One region of the Marinobacter sp. SBS5 genome, then DNA from elsewhere that is predicted to be linked to it. Evidence: predicted binding sites of a transcription regulator. Region 1 holds the regulator's gene; each other region holds the start of a gene.
The links. Region 1 encodes FliA, which starts transcription of late flagellar genes. Its sites were predicted from a motif close to CTAAAGTTTNNNNNNNNNNNGCCGNTAA; they were not measured.
Positions count from the first base shown of each region.

Region 2: the regulator FliA is predicted to act here: its motif matches at 2,793-2,820, upstream of fliD (flagellar filament capping protein FliD).
Region 3: the regulator FliA is predicted to act here: its motif matches at 2,464-2,491, upstream of ACNQ6O_RS05490 (flagellar protein MotY).
Region 4: the regulator FliA is predicted to act here: its motif matches at 2,560-2,587, upstream of flgM (flagellar biosynthesis anti-sigma factor FlgM).

Region 1 is NZ_JBLWAZ010000003.1:462,906-468,546, reverse strand. It holds gene flhA (flagellar biosynthesis protein FlhA) at 1-669, shown strand, start outside; gene flhF (flagellar biosynthesis protein FlhF) at 727-2,064, shown strand; gene ACNQ6O_RS09250 (MinD/ParA family protein) at 2,128-2,940, shown strand; gene ACNQ6O_RS09245 (RNA polymerase sigma factor FliA) at 2,974-3,717, shown strand; gene cheY (chemotaxis response regulator CheY) at 3,818-4,189, shown strand; gene ACNQ6O_RS09235 (protein phosphatase CheZ) at 4,210-4,995, shown strand; gene ACNQ6O_RS09230 (chemotaxis protein CheA) at 5,015-5,641, shown strand, end outside.
Region 2 is NZ_JBLWAZ010000001.1:1,053,640-1,059,280, forward strand. It holds gene ACNQ6O_RS05030 (motility associated factor glycosyltransferase family protein) at 1-1,239, shown strand, start outside; gene ACNQ6O_RS05035 (flagellin domain-containing protein) at 1,385-2,209, shown strand; gene ACNQ6O_RS05040 (flagellar protein FlaG) at 2,283-2,660, shown strand; gene fliD (flagellar filament capping protein FliD) at 2,873-4,246, shown strand; gene fliS (flagellar export chaperone FliS) at 4,282-4,683, shown strand; gene ACNQ6O_RS05055 (argininosuccinate synthase) at 4,817-5,641, shown strand, end outside.
Region 3 is NZ_JBLWAZ010000001.1:1,169,678-1,175,318, reverse strand. It holds gene ACNQ6O_RS05500 (GNAT family N-acetyltransferase) at 1-333, opposite strand, end outside; gene ACNQ6O_RS05495 (histone deacetylase family protein) at 553-1,479, shown strand; gene ACNQ6O_RS05490 (flagellar protein MotY) at 1,498-2,424, opposite strand; gene pyrC (dihydroorotase) at 2,579-3,610, shown strand; gene rnt (ribonuclease T) at 3,648-4,304, shown strand; gene ACNQ6O_RS05475 (SDR family oxidoreductase) at 4,377-5,641, opposite strand, start outside.
Region 4 is NZ_JBLWAZ010000002.1:50,683-56,323, reverse strand. It holds gene mnmC (bifunctional tRNA (5-methylaminomethyl-2-thiouridine)(34)-methyltransferase MnmD/FAD-dependent 5-carboxymethylaminomethyl-2-thiouridine(34) oxidoreductase MnmC) at 1-43, opposite strand, end outside; gene ACNQ6O_RS05895 (peptidylprolyl isomerase) at 49-654, opposite strand; gene ACNQ6O_RS05890 (pilus assembly protein PilB) at 869-1,624, shown strand; gene ACNQ6O_RS05885 (flagella synthesis protein FlgN) at 1,695-2,165, opposite strand; gene flgM (flagellar biosynthesis anti-sigma factor FlgM) at 2,173-2,499, opposite strand; gene flgA (flagellar basal body P-ring formation chaperone FlgA) at 2,626-3,330, opposite strand; gene ACNQ6O_RS05870 (chemotaxis protein CheV) at 3,487-4,416, shown strand; gene ACNQ6O_RS05865 (CheR family methyltransferase) at 4,454-5,281, shown strand; gene ACNQ6O_RS05860 (cupin domain-containing protein) at 5,312-5,641, opposite strand, start outside.

The DNA of each region.
Region 1 (5,641 bases):
ACTGTAGTAGATGCCAGTACCGTGGTGGCCACGCACCTGAATCAGATTCTCCAGAAGCATGCGCACGAATTGATTGGCCACGACGAGGCGCAAAAGTGGCTGGATCAGCTTGAAAAAATCTCCCCAAAACTGGCGGAAGAGTTGGTGCCCACCACCATCTCCATCAGCATATTACTCAAAGTGCTGCAGAATTTACTGAAAGAAGAAGTGCCTGTTCGTGACATGCGTTCGATCGCCGAGGCTATCGTCAATGTTCATCCGAAGAGTCAGGATCCGAAACTGCTTACCACGTTAGCACGCCAGTCGCTGCGCCGAATGATCGTGCAAAGCATTTGTGGCAATGATGCCGAAATCCCGGTGATCACTCTGGATCCTGACTTGGAACAGATGTTGCTTAAGTCTGTTCAGCAGAGTCAACAATCCGGCGGACAGGATGATATTGGCATGGTGCTAGAGCCCAACATGGTGGAAAAGCTGCAACGTTCGCTGCAAGACAGCGTGCAGCGCCAGGAAATGTTAGGCAAGCCAGCCATTCTGTTGGTCTCCGGGCCGTTGCGGCCTGGCTTGGCGAAGTTTGCCAGCTACGGGGTAGAGCGCTTGCACGTGCTTTCGTACCAAGAGATTCCGGATAACAAACAGATCACGATCGTTGCTTCTGTCGGTCAGTAATGGCGGATAAAGCAACGCGGTCAGCTGAGTTCATCTCGGCGATAGAGGATGGAAGTTATGAAAGTTAAACGGTTTTTTGCTCAGTCCATGGCCGAGGCCCTGAAGCAGGTCAGTCACGAAATGGGGCCGGATGCCGTTATTTTGTCCAATCGCCGGGTGGATGGGGGCGTCGAAATTGTGACGGCTCTGGATTATGACGAAAACATGGCTCGCCAAAGTTTGGGTGAGAAAGCGGCGGAAGCCACTAACGGCTCCCGTTTGGCTGAAATGCAGGCAGACCAGCATCGCCGGCTTGAGGATGAGCTGAGCCGAACTCGCAGCCGGATTCAGGAAGTTCGGGAAAAGCGTGCAGCGTCAGGTGCCAGGTATCCTCAGGTGTCGCTGCACGAGGATGTTGAATACGAAGCGGATGTTTCGGCGAGTTTAGTAACTGGTCAGGGTTCTGGCGTGCGAGGCTCGCAACAGTCGCCGGGTTACTCTGACGAGTTGGCTGCGATGAAAGCCGAGATCAGCTCTTTGCGTGAGTTGATGGGCGCTCAAGCCGCACCGGCTGCAGATGCGCGCGCGCCCTCAGAGGGAGGGGGCAAAAACGCCGTGCAGCAGCTGTTAAGTGAACGGCTGCAAGAGTTTGGTTTGGGAACCGAGTTGGCCGGATCGGTTTCTCGGCAGCATCGAAATGGTCGACTGGAAGACGGTTGGAAAGCGTCATTGAAGATGGTCGCGACGGGGATTAGAACGGCGCGCGAGGATTGGTTGGAAGCTGGAGGCGTTTATGCCTTGGTGGGCCCGACCGGGTCGGGTAAAACAACGACAATTGGTAAACTGGCTGCGCGCTATGTATTGGAGCACGGAGCAGACTCCTTGGCGTTGGTTACGACCGATCGCTATCGGGTTGCCGCGCATGAGCAGTTGTTCGTGTTTGGGCGAATTTTGAATGTGCCGGTGCGAGTGGTTGATGAAAGCCACTCGTTGGATGACATTCTGGATGAGCTTTCAGACCGTCATCTCGTGCTTATTGATACCGCCGGACTAACCAGTGCCGACCGTGGGTATCAGGAGCAGCTGGCTGAACTGGTTCGCAGTGATCACAATATTCGTACACATTTGGTGGTGTCCGCCACCAGTCAGCCGCGTATTATGAAATCCGTTTGGCATTGCTATAAGATGGCAGACCTTGCCGGCTGCATCGTGACCAAGATTGACGAAGCGCTTACCCTAGGAGAATCTCTAGGGTTTGTGATGGAAACCGGTCTGCCGGTGGCTTGGTACACAGACGGTCAAAAAATACCGGAAGACCTGCATCGGGCAGAGGCGGCTCCATTGGTGCGTATGGGCGTCGAGCGTCTGAGAGCGATGCAGCATTCTCAGGACGCTGTTGAAGGCGCATTGGCGTAACCATCACAGCAACAGACACCGGCATAAAGCCCGTTAACGACGCAGTAAGAGACAATAAACAGTATGAGCAAACCACATCCGGTTCAGGTTATTGCGGTTTCCGGCGGCAAAGGCGGTGTCGGGAAGAGCAACGTGTCGGTCAATCTGGCGATAGCGTTGGCAGAAAAAGGCCGCCGTGTTGTTGTACTCGATGCCGACTTGGGGTTGGGTAATCTGGATGTGCTGCTAGGCGTAACAGCCAATAAAAATTTGCACGATGTGCTCAGTGGTGAGTGTGATCTGAAAGATGTGCTGGTGGATGGTCCTGGCGGTATCAAAATCGTGCCTGCCTCTTCCGGTACGCAGCGAATGACACAGCTTAGTCCCATGGAGCATGCAGGCTTGATCAATGCGTTCAGCGAGCTGGGTGACCAGATTGACGTTTTGATAGTGGACACCGCCGCCGGTATCTCCGAGTCTGTCGTTAGTTTCTTGCGCGCAGCGCAAGAGCTCTTGCTGGTTGTTTGCGATGAGCCGACCTCGATAACGGATGTGTATGCACTCATTAAGCTGATGAACCGTGATTACGGAACGGATCGCTTTAGGGTTCTTGCTAACCAGGTTCGAAGCGAAGAAGAAGGTAAGCACTTGTTCGAAAAGTTGACGCGAGTTACCGAGCGTTTTCTGGATGTGGCGTTACAATATGTCGGCATTGTGCCTTACGACGAAGCGGTCAAGAAAGCCGTTCAACGCCAGCGGGCTGTCCTGGATGCGTACCCTCGTGCGAAAGCGTCTATTGCGATACGCGCATTGGCAGACAAAGTAGATAGTTGGCCGCTGCCATCCTCTCCTCGAGGGCATCTGGAGTTTTTCGTGGAGCGGCTCGTCGAAGTCTGAGTTGAATTCATTCCAATAATAAAAGCCGGATACATGACATTGGCGAAGAATCTGGGGATATATCAACAGGCAGGTGCATGCAACGCTTCGAGCTTAGTCGAAGATCATGCCCCGCTTGTCAAAAAAATTGCCCTTCATTTGATGGCCCGTTTGCCAGCATCTGTGCAGCTTGATGACCTTATGCAGGCCGGAATGATCGGTTTGCTCGAGGCTGCCCAGCGTTATTCTTCGGGTAAGGGCGCGACCTTTGAGACCTATGCGGGTATTCGAATCCGTGGCGCGATGGTTGACGAAATTCGAAAAGGTGATTGGGTGCCTCGTTCGGTGCACCGCAATGCCCGCCGAATCTCTGCCGCAATTAAATCGGTTGAAGACCGAATTGGTCGAGAGGCGCAAGACGCTGAGGTGGCGGAAGAGTTGGGTATTGAATTGGCGGAATACCATTCGTCCCTTGCCGATGCCAACAGCGGTAGATTATTTAGTTTGGATGAACTCAATGAATCCGGTGAGCTGCCGATAGAAGAACAAGAGGCCAGTGATAATCCATTGGATGGCATTTCCGCAGGTGCCTTTCAGCGTAGCTTGGCCGAAGCGATTGAAGCACTTCCAGAGAAAGAAAAGTTAGTGCTGAGCTTGTATTATCAGGAAGAATTGAACCTAAAGGAAATTGGGGCGGTACTTGGGGTCAGTGAAAGCCGAGTCAGCCAGATTCACAGTCAAGCAGCCCTGCGCCTTCGCGGCCGGCTATCAGATTGGCGCGAACATGGTGACAGGTAACGCTCGAGCGTCCTGAACAGAATCTTACGCAGCCTGCCGGATATCAGCGGGCTGTCCTACATCCGGGTGTTATTTACTGGAGGTCCCTTTGGACAAGAACATGAAGATACTCATTGTGGATGATTTTTCCACAATGCGAAGAATTATCAAAAACCTGCTGCGTGACTTGGGGTTTACCAATACTGACGAAGCCGACGATGGCAACACGGCGTTGCCGATGCTCAAGAACGGACACTATGACTTTTTGGTGACCGATTGGAACATGCCGGGTATGTCAGGCTTTGATTTGTTGAAGGCCGTCCGAGCTGATGACAGCCTGAAGAACCTGCCCGTATTGATGGTCACCGCTGAAGCCAAGCGTGATCAGATTGTGGCGGCTGCACAAGCCGGGGTGAACGGATACGTCGTTAAGCCGTTTACGGCAGCTGTTCTTAAAGAAAAAATCGAGAAGATTTTTGAACGTATTCAGTAACCAAAGGTCGGGCAGCTCGCATGAGTGACAGCAAACACACCCAACGGGGTCTCGACCCAGAGGTCACAGAAAAACTGCAACAGCAGACCTCGCAATTGGTTGAGAGCGTCAACAGCGGCGACTTCGCACGGGCGATGACGGTCATTAATGAACTTAGCGAAGTACGTGACCAAAGCCTGTATCAGGAAGTGGGACGATTGACCCGGAGTCTTCACGAAGCAATTCGGAATTTCCAGATAGACCCTAGGAATGCGGAACAGAAAGAAGCGCTTTCGAAAATGTCTGATGCGTCGGATCGCTTGGCCTACGTAGTGCAAATGACTGGTCAGGCCGCTAACCGCACGATGGATCTGGTTGAGGAAAGCATGCCCGTGGCGCACGCAATCCGTGATGAAGCTTTGAGTCTGCGGGACGAGTGGCAGCGCTTGCGTCGTCGGGAGATGGAGCCAGCAGAGTTCCGGGAGCTGTACGCGCGAATCGATACCTTCTTCGGAACCTTGGGCGAGGACTCGGGCAACCTGTACAAGAACCTTTCAGAGATTCTGTTGGCCCAGGATTTTCAGGACCTTACGGGTCAGGTGATTCAAAAGGTCACTGCGCTTGTCAAAGAGGTGGAAGAAAACCTGTTGGGCTTGGTTGTTATGGCCAGCCACGTCGACCAGTTGACCGGCACGGTCCATCAGATTGAAGAAAAAGAAGAATCGGCCGAAAAGGGAGTAGGTCCACAAATAAAAGCTGCCGAGCGAGACGATGTTGTTTCGGGGCAGGACGGCGTTGACGACTTACTATCCAGTCTCGGTTTCTGAATTATAAAGAGGGTGACCCATGGCGTTTGATGCCGATGAAGAGATTCTTCAGGACTTCTTGATAGAAGCCGGTGAGATTCTCGAAAAGCTGTCGGAGCAGTTGGTTGATCTGGAGCAGCATCCAGACGACAGCGATCTGCTTAACGCCATATTTCGCGGCTTTCACACCGTCAAAGGTGGTGCCGGGTTCCTCCAGCTTGATGCTTTGGTGAACTGCTGTCATTCCGCAGAGAACGTGTTCGATATATTGCGCAACCACAAGCGTAAGGTCACCCCCGAGTTAATGGACGTTGTGCTTCAGGCCCTCGACAACGTCAATGCCATGTTTGAAGAAGTTCGCAATCGTGAAGAGCTGACGCCGGCCCCTGCCAATTTGATTGAAGCTCTGGATGCATTGGCGATCCCCGAGTCGGAAACGCCTGCGCCAGCAGCTGTAGATTCATCAAACCAGGTTGAGGCCTCCGGGTCGGATAATCAGGGCGATATTACTGACGAAGAGTTCGAGCAATTGCTCGATGCGCTGGCGGATGACAAAGCCGCTGCACCTGCGGAACCTAGCGCTTCTTCAAGTGCTGGGGAAACGGGCCCTGAAGCCAGTGGCAGCGGTGACGAGATCACCGATGATGAGTTTGAGGCCTTGCTTGAT
Region 2 (5,641 bases), on a different contig from region 1:
GTTGGTAGTGGGCCGTCGCTTGATGCGCGTATCGACGGGCTGAAAGCGAATAGGGGAAAAATGATCGTCATTAGCGCAGGCACTGGGCTTCGGGCGCTTCTTAGTCATGGCATCCGGCCGGACTTCCATGTCGAGCTGGATGCCGACTATATGATCTATGAAATGCTTAAAGATATTGAGGAGCAATATGGCCTGAAAGGCATCACCCTGCTATGCACGATCAGTGTGAATCCACTTGTTCCGTCCTTGTTTGAGCGCTATCAGTTTTATCTCTCCAATGAGTACTACATTCCAGCGTTTTTGGGGCTGAATGCCGACGCCATTCCTGGCTGCTCTCCAACTTGCACCAATGCGGCGCTTGCGCTGGCGTTTGCCTTTGGATTTCGGAATTTATTCCTGTTCGGAACTGATTATGGGTATCAGGACAAGTCACAGCATCACTCGCGATTCTCTGTGTATGGACAGGAGTCCCGAACCGACTTTGCTTCTCGATTCCAGAAAGAAACGGCGAGAGGCACGGAAGCTCGGCCAAAATTTGAAACTCAAGGTGTTAACGGAACCACGATAATAACCCAAGGCGATTACTTTACGGCTAAGCGAGCCGTGGAAAATTTTTTGCTCGACCGTAAGAACCAAAGGCTTAACTTTTCGGTGAGGAATTGTTCGGATGGAGCTCTAATCGAGGGGGCAGAGTGGCTGTCAGCCGAGGAACTGAATAAGCGACTCGAGCCTGAGGCGGTAGATCTAACCCGAGAACTGGATGCGCTAGAAGCTTGCTTCGAAGGTATGCCGGCGTTTGATACACAACAGTTGTTCGGGGCTGTTTCTAAAGAGATTGCGGAGAGGGCTCGAGAATTTTTGTTAGTGCTTAAGAACAGTCGGCTTCGGGGGCGTAAGGATCTCATTGTTGTGTGTAACGAGGTTCGGGATCACCTCAATAGAGTCGGGCCTGGTAGTGATCGGCAATCTCCCGTTGTTATCCAGTTAATGGGCTGGCAAATTCTGAAGGGAACAGTGCAGCGCTTTCTGCAGACCGGGCTTTGTCATGGGCTTGCGCACCAAGATAAGGACTTGCAACCCTTTTTAGATCATTGGGTCGCGATGTTTAAATCCTTTCTTGAAAAACTGCCCGTGCATTTTTCGTCAGTTATTCTTTCGAATCAACCTCCTGAGGACGATCCTTGGGTGACAACTCGGCTTATGAATGCCGAACCTAGTCTGCCAGAGTCTGCACAATAACATTTTGTTACACGAATAATTAAAAGAATTCTAAAGCGATCGGAACAGCTGCCGTTAAGAAGGGTATCAGGGCAGCTTTCCCTAAATATCAACTGGGAGCTGGCCATTCTAAAGTGTCTCTACACAATATCGAAGGGGAAGCATTATGGCTCTCGGAATCAACACCAACATTGCCTCATTGAACGCTCAGAATCAGCTTTCTAAGTCGCAGGGTATGGCGAATCAGGCAATGGAGCGGTTGTCTTCAGGTTTGCGCATTAACTCGGCTAAAGACGACGCTGCTGGTTTGGCCATTTCTACACGTTTTGATACTCAGATTCGTGGCCTGACAGTTGCGCAAAGAAATGCTAACGACGGTATTTCAATGGTGCAGACTGCAGAGGGCGGTCTCGACGAAACGGTTGCTAACCTCCAGCGTATCCGTGAACTGGCTGTTCAGGCTGCTAACGGCTCAAACACCGATGACGATCGTGCTTTACTGCAGGCTGAGGTTAATCAGCGCGTAGAGGAGATCGGTCGTATATCCACTGATACCCAGTTTAATGGTTTGAATGTTCTGGATGGTAGTTTGGGGTCGGCAGTTTCGTTCCAGGTTGGTGCAAACGCCGGGCAAACCATTGATATTGCTTTCGATTCAACCATGAACGCTACTGGCCTAGGTATCAGTGGAATTTCGATTTCTTCTGCAGGTGGTGCGAGCGCTGCGTTGGCTACCATTGACGGTGCGCTCTCGGAAGTGAATGCATTCCGAGCTGATCTGGGTGCTGTACAAAACCGGTTTGAGAGCACAATCAACAACCTTTCGACAAACCTTGAGAATCTGAGCGCTTCAAACAGTCGAATTTTGGACGCCGACTTTGCCGCCGAATCCGCCAAAATGGCCAAGGCCAACGTGTTGCAGCAGGCTGGCATCTCTGTATTGGCACAGGCTAACGCCCGTCCAAACCAGGTTCTGTCCCTGCTTCAGTAATTGGGGCCGGTTGATAGATAATAAAGCCAGCCTTTCATAAGAAAGGCTGGCTTTTGTGTTAGCGGGGTGGTCTATGAATGACATGAAGTTGTACGGCCCAAGCATCAAGTTTGTGGAGGCTGGCGATCAGGTTCCCGGTACACAACAGGCACGGCCTGTCAATCGCGACTCCATAGCGGACCCTTCAGCTTTGGAGCGCATTCAGCCGGCTCGTTCTGTGGTTCAAGCGGAAGAGTTGGGAGACGCAGTTACGCGGCTCAATGATTACGTTCAAAATGTTCAACGAGACTTGCAGTTTGAAGTCGATATGGAGCGTGGCGAGACGATCGTTCGAGTTGTCGACAATGAGACCCAAGAAGTGATTCGTCAAATTCCGGATGAGGTTGCGTTAAGGTTGGCAAAAAACTTGCAGCATGACGAGCCGCTGACGTTGTTTGATATCAAGGTTTGAGGCTAGTCATTTTAGCTCGGAGCGCTTCGGCTTTGGGGCTGAGAGCAAGCTGCTAACACCGTCGCACTCGCAAGGGCCGGCGGTGTTTTTCGTTTCGGTCCATAATGTATGTATAAAAAGTGTAAAAAAGCGGCAAAGTTTTTCCGCTTGCTGCCGATAACTCTTATATACCGGTAGACATACTTGCAGTTTAGCCCCTATGGAGGCGCACCATGGCATCGATTTCTTCACTCGGAGTAGGTTCAGGCATTTTTAGTGCTGATCTGGTCGACAAGCTTGTCGCGGCTGAGCGTGTCCCTACGGAAGAGCGCCTGAATAGTAAAGAAAAGGCGATACAGGCGAAAATTTCGGCGTTCGGCGCATTGAAGAATGCGCTCGAAGAAATGAAGTCGCCTTTGGATGGGTTGAAGTCAGGTACGGCGTTTGACGCTTACACTTCGAGTATCTCAAACGAGGCGGTTGCCGGTGCCACCCTTGATGAGGGTAGTGTCTCACGCGGATCCTATACACTGAATGTCACTCAGTTGGCGCAGCGCCAGTCATTGGCCTCTGCGAGCCAAGCAGATAAAGATACAACAACCTTTGGCAACGGTACGCTTACCTTCGAGGTGGGTGGTGTGACGACTGAAGTAACCATCGATGACAGCAATAACACCCTTCAGGGCATCGCGAATGCCATCAATGATGCCGGTGCGGGTGTGTCAGCTGGAGTGGTTGATACTGGTTCTGGCTATCGGTTAGTGATGACTTCAGATGAGAGCGGTACGGCGAATGCAATTAGCGTAACGGCTTCTGGTGATGCGGGGCTGTCGCAGTTTGCGTACGGCGGCGGTACGGGTATGAGTGAAACCGTTGCTGCTCTGAATGCGGAACTGGAAGTGAACGGCATTGCGATCACGCGCTCTTCGAATACGGTTGAGGGTGTCGTAGAGGGTGTGACGTTTGATTTGAAGTCGATGGGCACGTCTACGGTTGCCATCAACTCAGACCCGGATGCGGTGACAGAGCGGGTCCAGGAATTTGTTGACAAGTACAATGCTCTGCAAGGCGTGATCAAAAACGCGTCTGGGTACAATGCGGCCACTGATCGTGGGGGAGTGCTCACAGGTGACTCCACCATTCGTAGCCTTCAAAATGAATTGCGGGGCTTGCTAACTAGCATTCCGGGAGACCTCCAGAATTCACCGGTCCGGATGCTGGCCGATCTCGGTATTTCAACCAACCCGGATACCGGAAAGCTGGACTTCGATGCGAGCGAATTCAAAACGCAGCTTGCTGACCACCCGGAAGGCGTGAAGGCGCTTTTTTCGGGTGATTCCGGCATAGCATCTAGCGCGCTCAATGCGGTAGATGAGTATGTGAAGTCTAGCGGTCGGCTCGATAACCGAACTGAGGGGTTAAATCGAAGGCTCGACGATATTCAAGATCAGCGCATTCGTTTGGATGATAAAATCGAGTCTTTGAGAGCCCGTTTGGTAAAGCAGTTTTCCGCTGCTGACTCGTTAATCGCGCAGCTTCAGAGTACCGGCAATTATGTTGCTCAACAGCTTGCCGCGCTGGCTCAACAGAACAACCAGAACAATTGATCGGCTGAACCCGGTTAGAGATAAAGAGGTTAGTTATGAACGGTTTGCAAGCGTACCAACGTGTTAACACCCAAACCAGCATCACCGATGCGGACCCCCACAAGCTGATCCAGCTGCTGTACAACGGGGCCATCGAACGCATCAACATGGCCAAAGCCCGCATGCAGGCCAAAGATTACGAGGGTAAAGGCAAACTGATCGGTAAGGCCATCGAAATCATTGGTGGGCTAAAAAGCTTTCTGGACTTTGAAAAGGGCGGCGAGCTAGCAACCCGTCTCGAAGCGTTGTACGACTACATGGAGCGAACGCTTCTTGAAGCCAGCGCCAAGAACGACATGGCCAAGCTGGACGAGGTGATTAGCCTTCTCCGCTCCATCAAAGAAGGCTGGGACGGCATCCGCGAAGAAGCCTTGGCCGAATCAGCCCAGATTGGTTGAGCTTTTAGATCCGCTTCACCCTCTCCTGTAGCGAGAGGGTGGGTACACCTCCCAATAGCCAACTCCCCCGCCATCCCGTACAATATGCCCCTTCTTTTTGTTACATCCATTCTGTTCAGTCTGGAGCACAGACATGTCTGATATTAAAAAGGTGGTTCTGGCCTATTCCGGCGGCCTGGATACTTCCGTTATTGTTCGGTGGTTGCAGGATACTTACAACTGTGAGGTGGTTACCTTTACCGCCGACATCGGCCAAGGCGAGGAAGTAGAGCCGGCGCGTGCGAAGGCAGAAGCCTTGGGCGTTAAGGAAATTTACATCGAGGACCTGCGCGAAGAGTTTGTGCGCGATTACGTGTTCCCGATGTTCCGCGCGAACACCATCTATGAAGGCGAGTATCTGCTGGGTACCTCCATTGCCCGCCCGCTGATCTCCCGTCGTTTGATCGAGATTGCCAATGAAACCGGCGCCGATGCCATTTCTCACGGCGCGACCGGTAAGGGTAACGACCAGGTACGTTTTGAGCTGGGTGCCTACGCACTGAAGCCGGGTGTGAAGGTGATTGCACCGTGGCGTGAGTGGGATCTGAACTCCCGCGAGAAGCTGCTGAAGTATTGTGAAGAGCGCAACATTCCGGTTGAGATGAAGAAGGGCAAGAGCCCGTACTCCATGGATGCCAACCTGCTGCACATCTCGTACGAAGGCATGAATCTGGAAGATCCTTGGGCGGAAGCCGAGGAAGACATGTGGCGTTGGAGTGTGTCTCCGGAAGACGCTCCGAACGAGCCGACTTACGTTGAGCTGACTTACCGTAAGGGTGACATTGTTGCCATCGATGGTCAGGAGCTGAAGGCTCACGAAGTTCTCGAAAACCTGAACAAGCTGGCGGGTGCCAACGGCATTGGTCGTTTGGACATCGTCGAGAACCGCTACGTGGGAATGAAGTCCCGTGGCTGCTAC
Region 3 (5,641 bases), on a different contig from region 1:
TTTACTGTGGGTACGAGACATACCACCGGTCATCACGATGGCCGTTCGAACGCCGCTTTCGCCCAGCTTTCGGATCATTTTGGGAACGGTATGGGGCGGGGTGCAGACAATGGCCAGATCGGGTGTGAAATCCAGTTGCGACACTTTCGCGACACAAGGGACACCATGAACGTTGTCATAATAGCTCTGGTTTACGACCACCATACGACCGGGGAAACCGCCACCCAGCATGTTCCGCAAAACCATGCCACCCAGATTATCTGACCGCTCGGAAGCACCGATGACAGCGATGGATTCGGGATTGAACAAACTTTCCAAATAACGGGTACTCAAGAGAACTCTCCCTGATCCAAGCGGCGGCAACGTAGATAAGAATCTCAATAAAACAGGTTACTTATCAATGTATACCTTATCTTAGATCGGTATTTCCTGATGTAAATCGACTATCCTGCCGGTTACCCGCCGGTTATTAGACGAAAGTAGCCCACATCTACCTCACATCCTTGTTAACATGACAATAATAGCAACCGGACTCAGGCTTAGACTCTCAGCATGACCACCGCATTCTTTTCCCACGATGATTGCCTGAAACACAACATGGGCCCGGAGCATCCGGAAAGCCCGGAACGCATTAAAAGCATTCTGGCACACATTGCTGACTCCGAGCTTCAAGAGAAACTCGATTGGGTAAGGCCTGAAGAAATTACTCGTGACCAGTTGCTGATGGTCCACCCCGAGTCCTACCTGCAACAACTCGACTTGATGTCACCCACCCGTGGCCGGGTGTTTACCGATCCGGATACCTCGCTGATGCCTGACACCCTCAGGGCCGCCAGATTGGCCGCCGGAGGAAATGTGCAAGCCGTTGATATGGTCATGAGCAGTCAGGTTACCAACGGGTTTATTTGTGCAAGACCTCCGGGGCATCATGCCGAACGCACAAAATCCATGGGATTTTGCTTTTACAACAACATTGCTCTGGCGGCGTTACGGGCCCTCAACTTCCATCAACTTGAGCGGGTTGCCATCATCGATTTCGATGTTCACCAGGGCAACGGAACCGTAGACATCGTCAGTGGTGACGAGCGCATACTGATGTGTTCAAGCTTCCAGCACCCGCTGTATCCCCACAGCCATGTGCACCGCCAGCCTGACAACATCATCAATGCGCCGATTGAAGCGAATTGCTCATCTGCGGAATATCGCAAACGTGTGGAAGCGACTTGGCTGAAAAAACTTCAAGATTTTCGCCCGCAACTGGTTCTAGTATCGGCAGGCTTTGACGGCCACAGGCTAGACCCGATGGCGGAAATGAATCTGGAAACAGAGGATTATCGTTGGCTGACCGAGATGATCGTAAGTGTGGCTCATGATCATGCCAACGATCGAGTGATCTCAACGCTGGAAGGCGGGTATCATTTGAGGGCGCTAGGCGAAAGCGTGACCGCTCACCTCGAGGTTTTGAACTCGGTTTATTAGTCTGGGTTAGGGTTAGGCTTAGCCAGAAAACTTGTCGCCGCTTCCGCTCGCCTGCTGAAACTCAGGGCGCTCCCCCTGCCGCTGCAAACGAATCGTCACCCTTCGGTTATCCCGGTGGCGACGCGATACCGGGAACTGATCTCCGTGACTGCGGACAATCAGCAGGTCTTCATCAAGGCCTTGAGCGACCAAATACTCCGCAACAACGTTCGCCCGTTCTTCTGACAGTGCACGGTTATCAATCCGACTCCCCACGCTGTCCGAATGGCCATCCACTAAAATGCGCTCGATCGTGGAATCAGCCATCACGTAAGTCACGATGTTATCCAACAGCGTTCGATCTGCCTCAGAAAGCACTGCGCCACCGCTGGCAAAAGGTACACGAGAGCGGCGAATTTGGTCATAGTTCACCGGCAATAGACCCGCTACACACTGCAGATAGTCCGAATATGGCGCCGAAAAATTCACGTTCGAAAGAGAGACTCTCACGGGGCCCTGATCATATCGGGATGCCCGGGTCAGAGTGGGTTGCATACCCTGCAGCAAACCCTGAGCCATCATGCTGGCCTCTCTAGCGCCAACGCTAACAGAGCGCTGGCCGTCCGATACACTTACGGTGCCAACGGGCCGAGGTGCTACGCCAGGGCGCCAAACAGGCGCTTCTACCACGAGCCGTCCTCTACCGGGCTTCATCACCGGGACGGTGGATTCCAGGTAGAACGCCAGGTCCTCTCCCGCCCGATGACTAAAAACCGCGCGCCCAAATCCGGGCACTTCATGGACCAATGAGCATTCGAACACCGATTCCGAAAGGTACCAACGGCTATTCTCAATACCGGCCCCATAACTGGATGCCGAAGCCGGGGATGCAAACGTCCACAACAGAAGTACGCTCGCTAAGGTAGCGACTTCCTTTTCTGTAGACCTGCGCTTTAACATCACCATAGAAACGCCCCGACACCCGTTAACTCATTCTCTTATTGAGTATCGGCAGCCTTGAACAATACTTGAGCCCCAGAAACACATTCAGATCGAAAACATTCGTGACGGCCTTCTGATATAATTTGCAAAATTTTTAGAGCTGCTTGGCGAATATCTCATGACCAAACAACTGACCATCACCCGCCCGGACGACTGGCATTTGCACGTTCGTGATGGCGATGTATTGAACAGTGTTGTACCGGCGACTGCCGCTTGCTTCGGCCGCGCCATCATCATGCCGAACCTAGTACCACCGGTAACCGATGCGGCATCCGCAACGGCCTATCGGGAACGGATTCTGGCGGCCGCAAATGGCACAAGCTTTGAGCCTCTGATGGTGCTCTACCTCACTGAGAGCACGACACCGGAAACCATCCGCGAAGCCAAAGCAGCGGGTGTTGTGGCGGCAAAGCTTTACCCTGCTGGCGCCACCACGAATTCAGCCTCAGGTGTCAAGGACATTCGCAACATCTATCCTGTGCTGGAAGCCATGGCTGAGTGCGGCATGCTGTTGTTGGTGCACGGTGAAGTCACCGATGCTGATATCGATATTTTCGATCGGGAAAAAGTCTTTCTGGAGCGCGTTTTAGCGCCCACCTTGGAAGCCTTCCCGGCACTGAAAGTGGTTCTGGAGCACATAACCACTGCAGACTCTGCCGAGTTTGTACGCCGCCATACCGGTGACAACCTTGCTGCAACGCTGACACCGCAACACTTGATGTACAACCGCAACCACATGCTGGTCGGCGGCATTCGCCCGCACTTGTACTGTTTGCCCATCCTCAAGCGTAATAAACATCAGGAAGCCCTACGGGAAGCCGTGGCCAGCGGAGATTCTCGCTTCTTCCTGGGTACCGATTCAGCCCCACACGCTCGCGACAAAAAAGAAGCCGCATGCGGCTGTGCCGGATGCTATTCCGCCTACGGTGCTATCGGCCTGTATGCGGAAATTTTTGAAGAGCTGGGCATTCTGGACAAGCTGGAAGCCTTCGCCAGCTTCAACGGTGCGGACTTCTACGGCTTACCAAGGAACACCGACACCATTACTCTGGTGCGCGAACCTTGGTCCATGCCAGAGCAACTGCCGCTCGCAGACGGAACCATCGTGCCGTTAAAAGCTGGTGAAACCGTTCACTGGCGCATGGCTTGATCACCATTTAATTTACAACACGAACATTGGAGTTCGCGTGTCTGACGAAAACAAACCGCTTCACCCTATGTCTCAGCGTTTCCGAGGCTTTCTGCCCGTTGTGGTAGATGTCGAAACTGCCGGCTTCAACCCGGAAAGAGACGCTCTACTGGAAATCGCAGCTGTAATGCTGACCATGGATGAAGACGGCATGCTACACCGTGGCGAGACTCATCTTCAGCAAATCGACCCGTTTGAGGGTGCCAATCTGGAGCAATCCGCATTGGACTTCACAGGCATCGACCCGTGGGACCCCGAGCGAGAAGCCGTTCCTGAGCGCGAAGGCATGAGTGAGATATTCTCCCCGATCCGTAAAGCGGTCAAAGCCTTCGACTGCAAGCGAGCCGTACTGGTTGGCCATAACGCCACCTTCGACCACAATTTTGTCTTCGCCGCTGCTATGCGCGCCGACATCAAGCGCAATCCCTTTCACCCGTTTTCGACGTTTGATACCGCCACCCTGGCGGGGCTGGCCTACGGCCATACCGTTCTGGCGCAAGCGTGCAAACTGGCCGGGATTCCGTTTGATAACAAAGAAGCGCATTCTGCCGCTTACGATGCCGAGAAAACCGCGGACCTTTTTTGCGGGATTGTGAATCGTTGGCAGGAACTGGGAGGCTTCCCGCCGCCCCCGGTCACCAGTCACGACGAGTAATCGTAAAAGGCATTATTTAAAGCCAACAAAAAACCCGCACAAGGCGGGTTTTTTGTTGCACTGCGATTCACCTTACCAGTGAATGCCACGCATGATGGCTGCGAACGCTACCTGCTCTGTAGACACTTTCGGCTTTTCGGTTGTCTTGGTACCCGCAGCCGAGGCTGAATCCGGGAACATCCGATAACCGGTGTTCATGACGATTTCGCCCACCTTCGGTGCCAACGAATGAAGTACCGAAGCAAACACGCCCAGACGGGTGGCAATACGCTTCGGACGGTACACAATGGCATCAGCCACCATCTGTGCAGCTTCTTCTGGCGTCAGAGTCGGCACGGAATCGTAAATCTTGGTTGGCGCAATCATCGGCGTTTTCACCAACGGCATGTTGATGGTAGTAAACGTCACATTGCGGTCCGACCACTCCGCTGCCGCACAACGACTGAAGGCATCCAGCGCCGATTTGGAAGCTACGTAAGCCGAGAAACGGGGCGCGTTAGTCAGCACGCCGATAGACGAAATGTTCACCACGTGACCACGACGACGCTCCAGCATGGCTGGCGCAAAGCCCATGATCAGACGCACAGAGCCAAAGTAGTTCAGCTGCATGGTGCGCTCGAAATCGTGGAAACGGTCAAACGCCAGCGACAACGAGCGGCGAATGGAACGACCGGCGTTGTTAACCAGCACGTCCACGTGCCCATGGTTGTCCAGCACTGTTTTAACAAAGCGGTCACAGTCTTCCATGTCGGAAAAATCGCACTGGTAAGCGTGAATGTTGCCGCCTTTGGCTTCAAGCTGTGCCGCGACTTCATCCAACGTTTCTTTGGTTCGAGCACCAATAACCAGGATCGCACCAGCTTCTGCCAGCTTCTCAGCCGTTGCCAGACCAATACCTGAAGTTGCGCCGGTTACCACACACACCTTGCCTTCAACCGTGCCTTTCAGGGTACGATCTTTGAACAGATCGGGATCGAGGTTACGCTCCCAGAAATCCCAGATCACGGCCGCATAGCTCGGCAGACGCGGAACTTCGATATCTGTACCTTTGAGTACTCGCTCAAGCTCACGAGTATCAAAACGGGTCGGATAGTTGATAAAAGACATGACCGAAGACGGAATGCCCAAATCATCCAAAAGCGCACCGGTGATGCGTTTTACCGGCGGCAGGCTTTTCACACTCTGACGAATGAATGGCGGAATAAACCCAAACATCCGGGAGTCAATGCGCATACCCATGCGTGGTGCATGGCCGGCTTCAGAGAAGATATTGAGAATCTCGCCCACTTTGTAAGGCTCTGAATCCACCAAGTGGAAGCAGTTACCGTCTTCGCCGT
Region 4 (5,641 bases), on a different contig from region 1:
ATTCCGCCGGCTCTGTGGCCGGCGGTTTCAGGGGGCCAGTGATCGACATCAGTCTTCAGCGGTAATCCGGGTAACACTTTTAATAACGACAGGGGAGAGCGGTACGTCGGACATGCCTCGCTTGCGTCCGGTCTGCACTGAGGCGATTTTGTCGATCACGCCCATGCCCTGAGTTACTTTTCCGAAAACCGCATAACCGGCACCGCGCACACCTGCATTCAGGAAGTCGTTATCCACGACATTAATGAAGAACTGTGATGTGGCAGAGTCGGGGTTGCTGGTGCGGGCCATCGCGATGGTACCACGCAGGTTTGGCAGGGTTTCGCTGCCTTCATTGACGATGGGGGAGTTGGTGGGTTTCTGGCGCATGTCAGCAGTGAACCCACCGCCCTGGATCATGAAGCCTGATATGACACGGTGAAAAATAGTGTCATCGTAGAAGTCATCTTCCACGTAGTTCAAAAAGTTCTCGACGGTTTTGGGGGCAACGTCGGGGCGCAAAAGGAGTTCAAACGCCCCTTCGGAAGTCACGAAGCGTACTTTTGGCAACTCATCGTTGCTGTCCGCGTGCGCTGTGCTGGCAAAAATAAGCGCCGAAAGGACCAACAATGCGGCATAAATCACAAGAGATTGTTGTTTTACGAAGTTTGTCATTTAAAGGCTGCTCTTTGTTTCAGTGAGTGTCGGAATAGGTGACATAATCAGATTCGCTACAAAGCAGTTAACGATATTAACAGATCCTTACGCCGATAAGAGTAAAAGCAAACAGCAAGTAGGTCGGTGCTCAACTACGCTTGTAATAGCTTGAAGGAAATCACAATGCCGGGCTTGGTTGTACGGTGTTCATGGTGAACACAGGAGAACATGAGTGAAAGTCCAAAGAGGATTTGAAGAAAAGTCACGGCTTGGCCGGTTGTTGATCAATCGCGGATACTTGTCTGAGTCAGAGCTCGATGATGCGTTGAAGCTTCAGCGAACCTCTGGGCAGCGCTTGGGTGAGGTTCTGATTGCATCGGGCTGTATCACTGAAAAAGACCTGATTCGGGTTTTGAAGCACCAGTCTCGATACCGCAATACGGCGGCACTGGTGACGATGGTTGCTCTTCCATTTCAACCGTTGGTCTCTTTTGCGTCTACGAACACTGATAATGACGATGCAGAAACTGTAGCGAGTGCAGGGCAGTTGTATGAAGGGCGCGGATTCGCTCCGTTGACGGAAGATGAAATGTCGTCGGTGTCAGGGCAGCGGGGCATAGGTTTGATGGACCGCATTGAAAAGGTGGCGTCAATGCCGGGTAAGGCGGCGGATGCGAAGGGCGGCAACGCTGATGAGGCTGGCCTTGATGCGGTAGAGGGGGTTCGGCTTGCGGCCAACGTGTTTGTGCCTGTCTTGAGTTTCCTTGACTCTGACCTCACCATTTCGGGTGTGCAGTATCGTGAAGGCGAAGAGCGATACTCGATTCGGGATGATGGCGCTATAACGCTGGCGTTGCCCGAGCGCATTGAGGAAATCAGAGTGGAGAATATCCGAGTCGCAGGCGGGAACGGCGCATCGATGGGGAGTGTCAGTATTCAGGATATTCGGTTTCATCCCGATTCGAACATGACCATCTATACCCGTTAACAACCAATTGTTGCGTTCTAAACAAAATGCCCGGCCAAGAGCCGGGCATTTTACTTTTTACTAGCGAGAATCAAGCGCTGGCAAAAACGGTGCTACTTGAAACGCTGGTCTGCTGACCCTGAGCGCCGTAGAGCTTTTGCTGGCTAGAGGCACCGCGGAAAATATCAGTGACGCGTGCGAGGCGCTTTTGCAGATGACTGACCACTCGACTGTTGTTCTGGTTGAGTGACTGACACTCCCGAAGCTTTTGATCGGCCGCTTTCCACAGCTGATGCAAATCACTCATTCCGCCGGCCTGAATAAAGCGCGAGGGCTCGCCGGAGTCAGGGCGATAGCCCATGTTCACCAACAGGTGGATCTTCTGTCGGGCTCGATCACGGATAGCGCCAAGAATTTGATTCTTTTCTTGTGTAAGCTCTTGCAGAGGACTGATATCCGGAGAGGACAATGCCTGCTTCTCCCTAAGGAGAAGATCCGCCAAGCCTTCCAGCTGGCGGAGGTCTTCACTAAGAAGGGTCTTCAACTCATCGATAGCGGCCATATTCTACTCACCCAAAAATGCTTTCATCCATCTCAAGCATTTTCTGGGCCAGTTTTTCTGCGTCGATCTTGTAGGTGCCGTTATCCAGTGCCGAGCGAATCTGCGCGATGCGATCGTCGTCCATTTCCGGGTAATCGCCAAGCTTTTGCTCAAGCTGTTTCAGGTTTTTGGCCTGACTGCTAAGGCTAACGTTCTCGCCACGAGCAGCTGGGCCTTGCGCCTGGGCTTGATCGGCTGCTGATGACGTGGTGTTGGCGGTGCTTGCCGCTTTATCGGCCGGTGTTCTGGTGGTGTTGACCTGGCCTGGGCCAATTCCATTTAAGTCAACTGACATAAAATTACCTGCTTGCCTGTGACCACTGCTAACGAGTGGCAGAATCGGGTTTATACCTTCTTATCGGCAAGGTGTTGCCGTACTTTAGTCTTTTCAGGAAAAAAATTTCCGCTCTGTCGTTAAGCGCTATTGCATCGGTATCTCAACACGCCCCGGCGCTACCACGGTTGCCTTGAGTGTGCGCGCGGAACGAAGATTCTCTACCAGCACTTGCTCCCCGATACTTGCGTTGCCAAGAGCTTTGCCGCGGGAACTGACCGAAAACGAGCCGGATTGGGCAACAATAATAACATGGTCGCCCCGCTCGATGGCATCAGGGGCTTCCAGCAAGTCCGGAGTCAGCATTGTGCCCGTTTTAACGGGGCGGCGAACCATCATGCCCTGAATTGTGTCTATGTCGGTTAGAGTGCCCCGGCGACTGGCATTCAGCTGAACTTCGCTTGTCGTCAGGGCAGCGCTGGTTAATCGCTCGCCCCTTGTTAAGGGGCGTGCAGCAACGATGGCTTCGCCGTAGATCTCCACAGACGCCGTAACGTACATTCGCCACGGACGCTCGCCAGCGCAGCTAATAAGAATGGAAGGGCTCGGCGTTCGCAGCGGATCGCTAACGAAGTTCAGTTCAGGCTTTCCCTCGCACGGTGCCAGTTTCAGGCGCCGGTCAATATTGCCTATTTGATACTCAATGCGCCGATTTAGTTCCGATTGATCCTCGGCCCATGTTTGCAAGAAACGCTGTGCCATGTTTCGAATATCGCTGGCGGTTGTGGTCTGTTTGGCGAAGACGGGGAGGCTGAAAAAGAGGGTCAGCGTAAGAAATAAGAGGGTGCGCATCTTTGTTGCTTTGTCCTATGCTGTTGGTATGTCTGCTGCCCTTTAAAAAAAGTTAAGGATCTGGGCATATGGCCGTTACACTGTGTCTGAATTCAATGCTTGTGAACTATAAAGCAAAATCAGTGCCGGTTAAGGGCACCCTAGGAGTAGAGCGTCATGACAGGGGTACTTCAAAGCGTTAATCAGCGCACCCAGCTGGTCGGCCAGAATCGGCTCGAACTGTTGCTGTTTCGGCTCCGTGGCCGTCAGGTCTATGGTATTAACGTCTTCAAAGTGAAAGAAGTGTTGCAGTGCCCAAGACTGTCTTCTATTCCTAACAGTCGTGCGGTTGTGCGCGGCGTATCCCATATTCGTGGGGAGACCATTCCCATTGTTGACATGGGCATGGCGATCGGTCTGCCAGGCGTACCCCAGGAGCAACTGGCGACGAGCTTTGTGATCATCACGGAATACAACCGAAAGACCCAGGGGTTTTTGGTGTCTGGCGTCGACCGCATTTTAAATATGAATTGGGAAGACATCATGCCGCCGCCGAAAGGAGCGGGCAAAGATGTATACTTGACGGCGGTTACCAAAGTTGATGAAAAACTGGTTGAAATCATCGATGTAGAGAAGATTCTTTCAGAGGTTTCTCCGCTTCGTGAAGACGTTAATCAAGAGATTGTGACGCGAAGTGCGGCTCAGTCCAAACGTCATCTTCCTGTCCTCGTGGTAGATGATTCCGCCGTAGCGCGGCGCCAGATCAGCCGTTGTCTGACGGCGATTGGAATGGAAGTCATTACTCATAACGATGGCAGGCAAGCGCTGGACTACTTGAAAAGTCTCACGCAGGATGGTTCATCCATTCGAGACCACCTCTCGCTGATTATCTCCGATGTGGAAATGCCCGAGATGGATGGCTATACGCTGGTTACCCGAATCAAAGAAGACCCTGCGCTAAAAGATATGTTCATCATGCTGCACACATCGCTGAGCGGTGTTTTTAACCGGGCCATGGTGCAGAAGGTGGGTGCAGACGATTTTATGGCAAAATTTAGCCCGGACGAACTGGCTGAGCGTGTAATGGAATTGATCGGGCAGGATTGATGTCCCGGTTAACCGTTTTACCCATGATAGAGATGCAATGAACGCGGAAATAACGCCTCGGGAATACGAAGAGTTCAAAACGTTCTTACAGGATGCCTGTGGCATTTTGCTGGGCGATAACAAGCAGTATTTGGTTAAAAGCCGGCTACGCAGAATTCTTGAAGATAACGGTTTGAGTTCGCTTGGTGAGCTTCTCGAGCGGCTAAAACGGTCTGGGCGTATGGGCCTTCGCGAAGTCGTGATTGATGCGATGACCACCAACGAGACGCTTTGGTTTCGGGATAATCATCCGTTTCGTATTCTCCAGGACAAACTTCTGCCAGAGTTTGCTGAGCGCAAATCGTTGCAGCCACTGCGGATTTGGTCGGCTGCATGTTCAACCGGGCAGGAGCCATACTCGGTTTCAATGGTGCTTGATGAGTTTCGGCAGACCCGTCCGGGCAAACTCCGGGACGTTCGTATAACCGCGACCGATATATCCAAAAGCGTTCTGGAAGTGGCTCGTAAGGGCGAGTATGAAATGATTGCGATCGGGCGTGGTTTGTCCCCTGAGCGCCAAAAGCGCTACTTTAAGCCCTCTGTAAACGGTGGTTGGCAGATCAATAATCAAATCAAGGCGATGGTGGAGTTTAAAGAGCTGAACCTTCTCGAGCGTTATATGCTCGGAAAGTTCGACATTATTCTATGTCGCAATGTGTTGATCTACTTCTCGGCAGAATCTAAAAAAGACATCCTGACTCGCTTGCACGGAGCATTGAACCCTGGCGGCTACCTGATTTTAGGGGCGTCAGAATCGCTGAATGGCTTGCCGGATTTGTACGAAATGGTGCAGTGCCAGCCGGGTATTGTTTACCGCAAAAAATAGGCTCGCTTTGATCCGGACATCTGCCTCCGCTTATTCGAGTGGCAGATGACCGGTCTTTACCCAAATCACGGTTTCTTCTTCTACGAAGGGGTGGTGTTGGCTCATGTGTGGTGAGCGCATCCAGGTACCTTTCGAGTACCGGCCTTGCTCATCACAAAACTCTCCCGATAACACCAGAATTTCCTCACCACCAAAGTGCCGATGCGGCTGGAACACTTCGTTGGCTGGCCACTTTACCAGGGCAACGTGTTCGTGTTCGAAATCATGCAGGGGCATAACTTGCAGGCCGCCGATACCCGGTAACCACTCGGCCGTAGTGGTATCGATGCAAACCGTTGAGGTATCGCGCGGATCAAACTG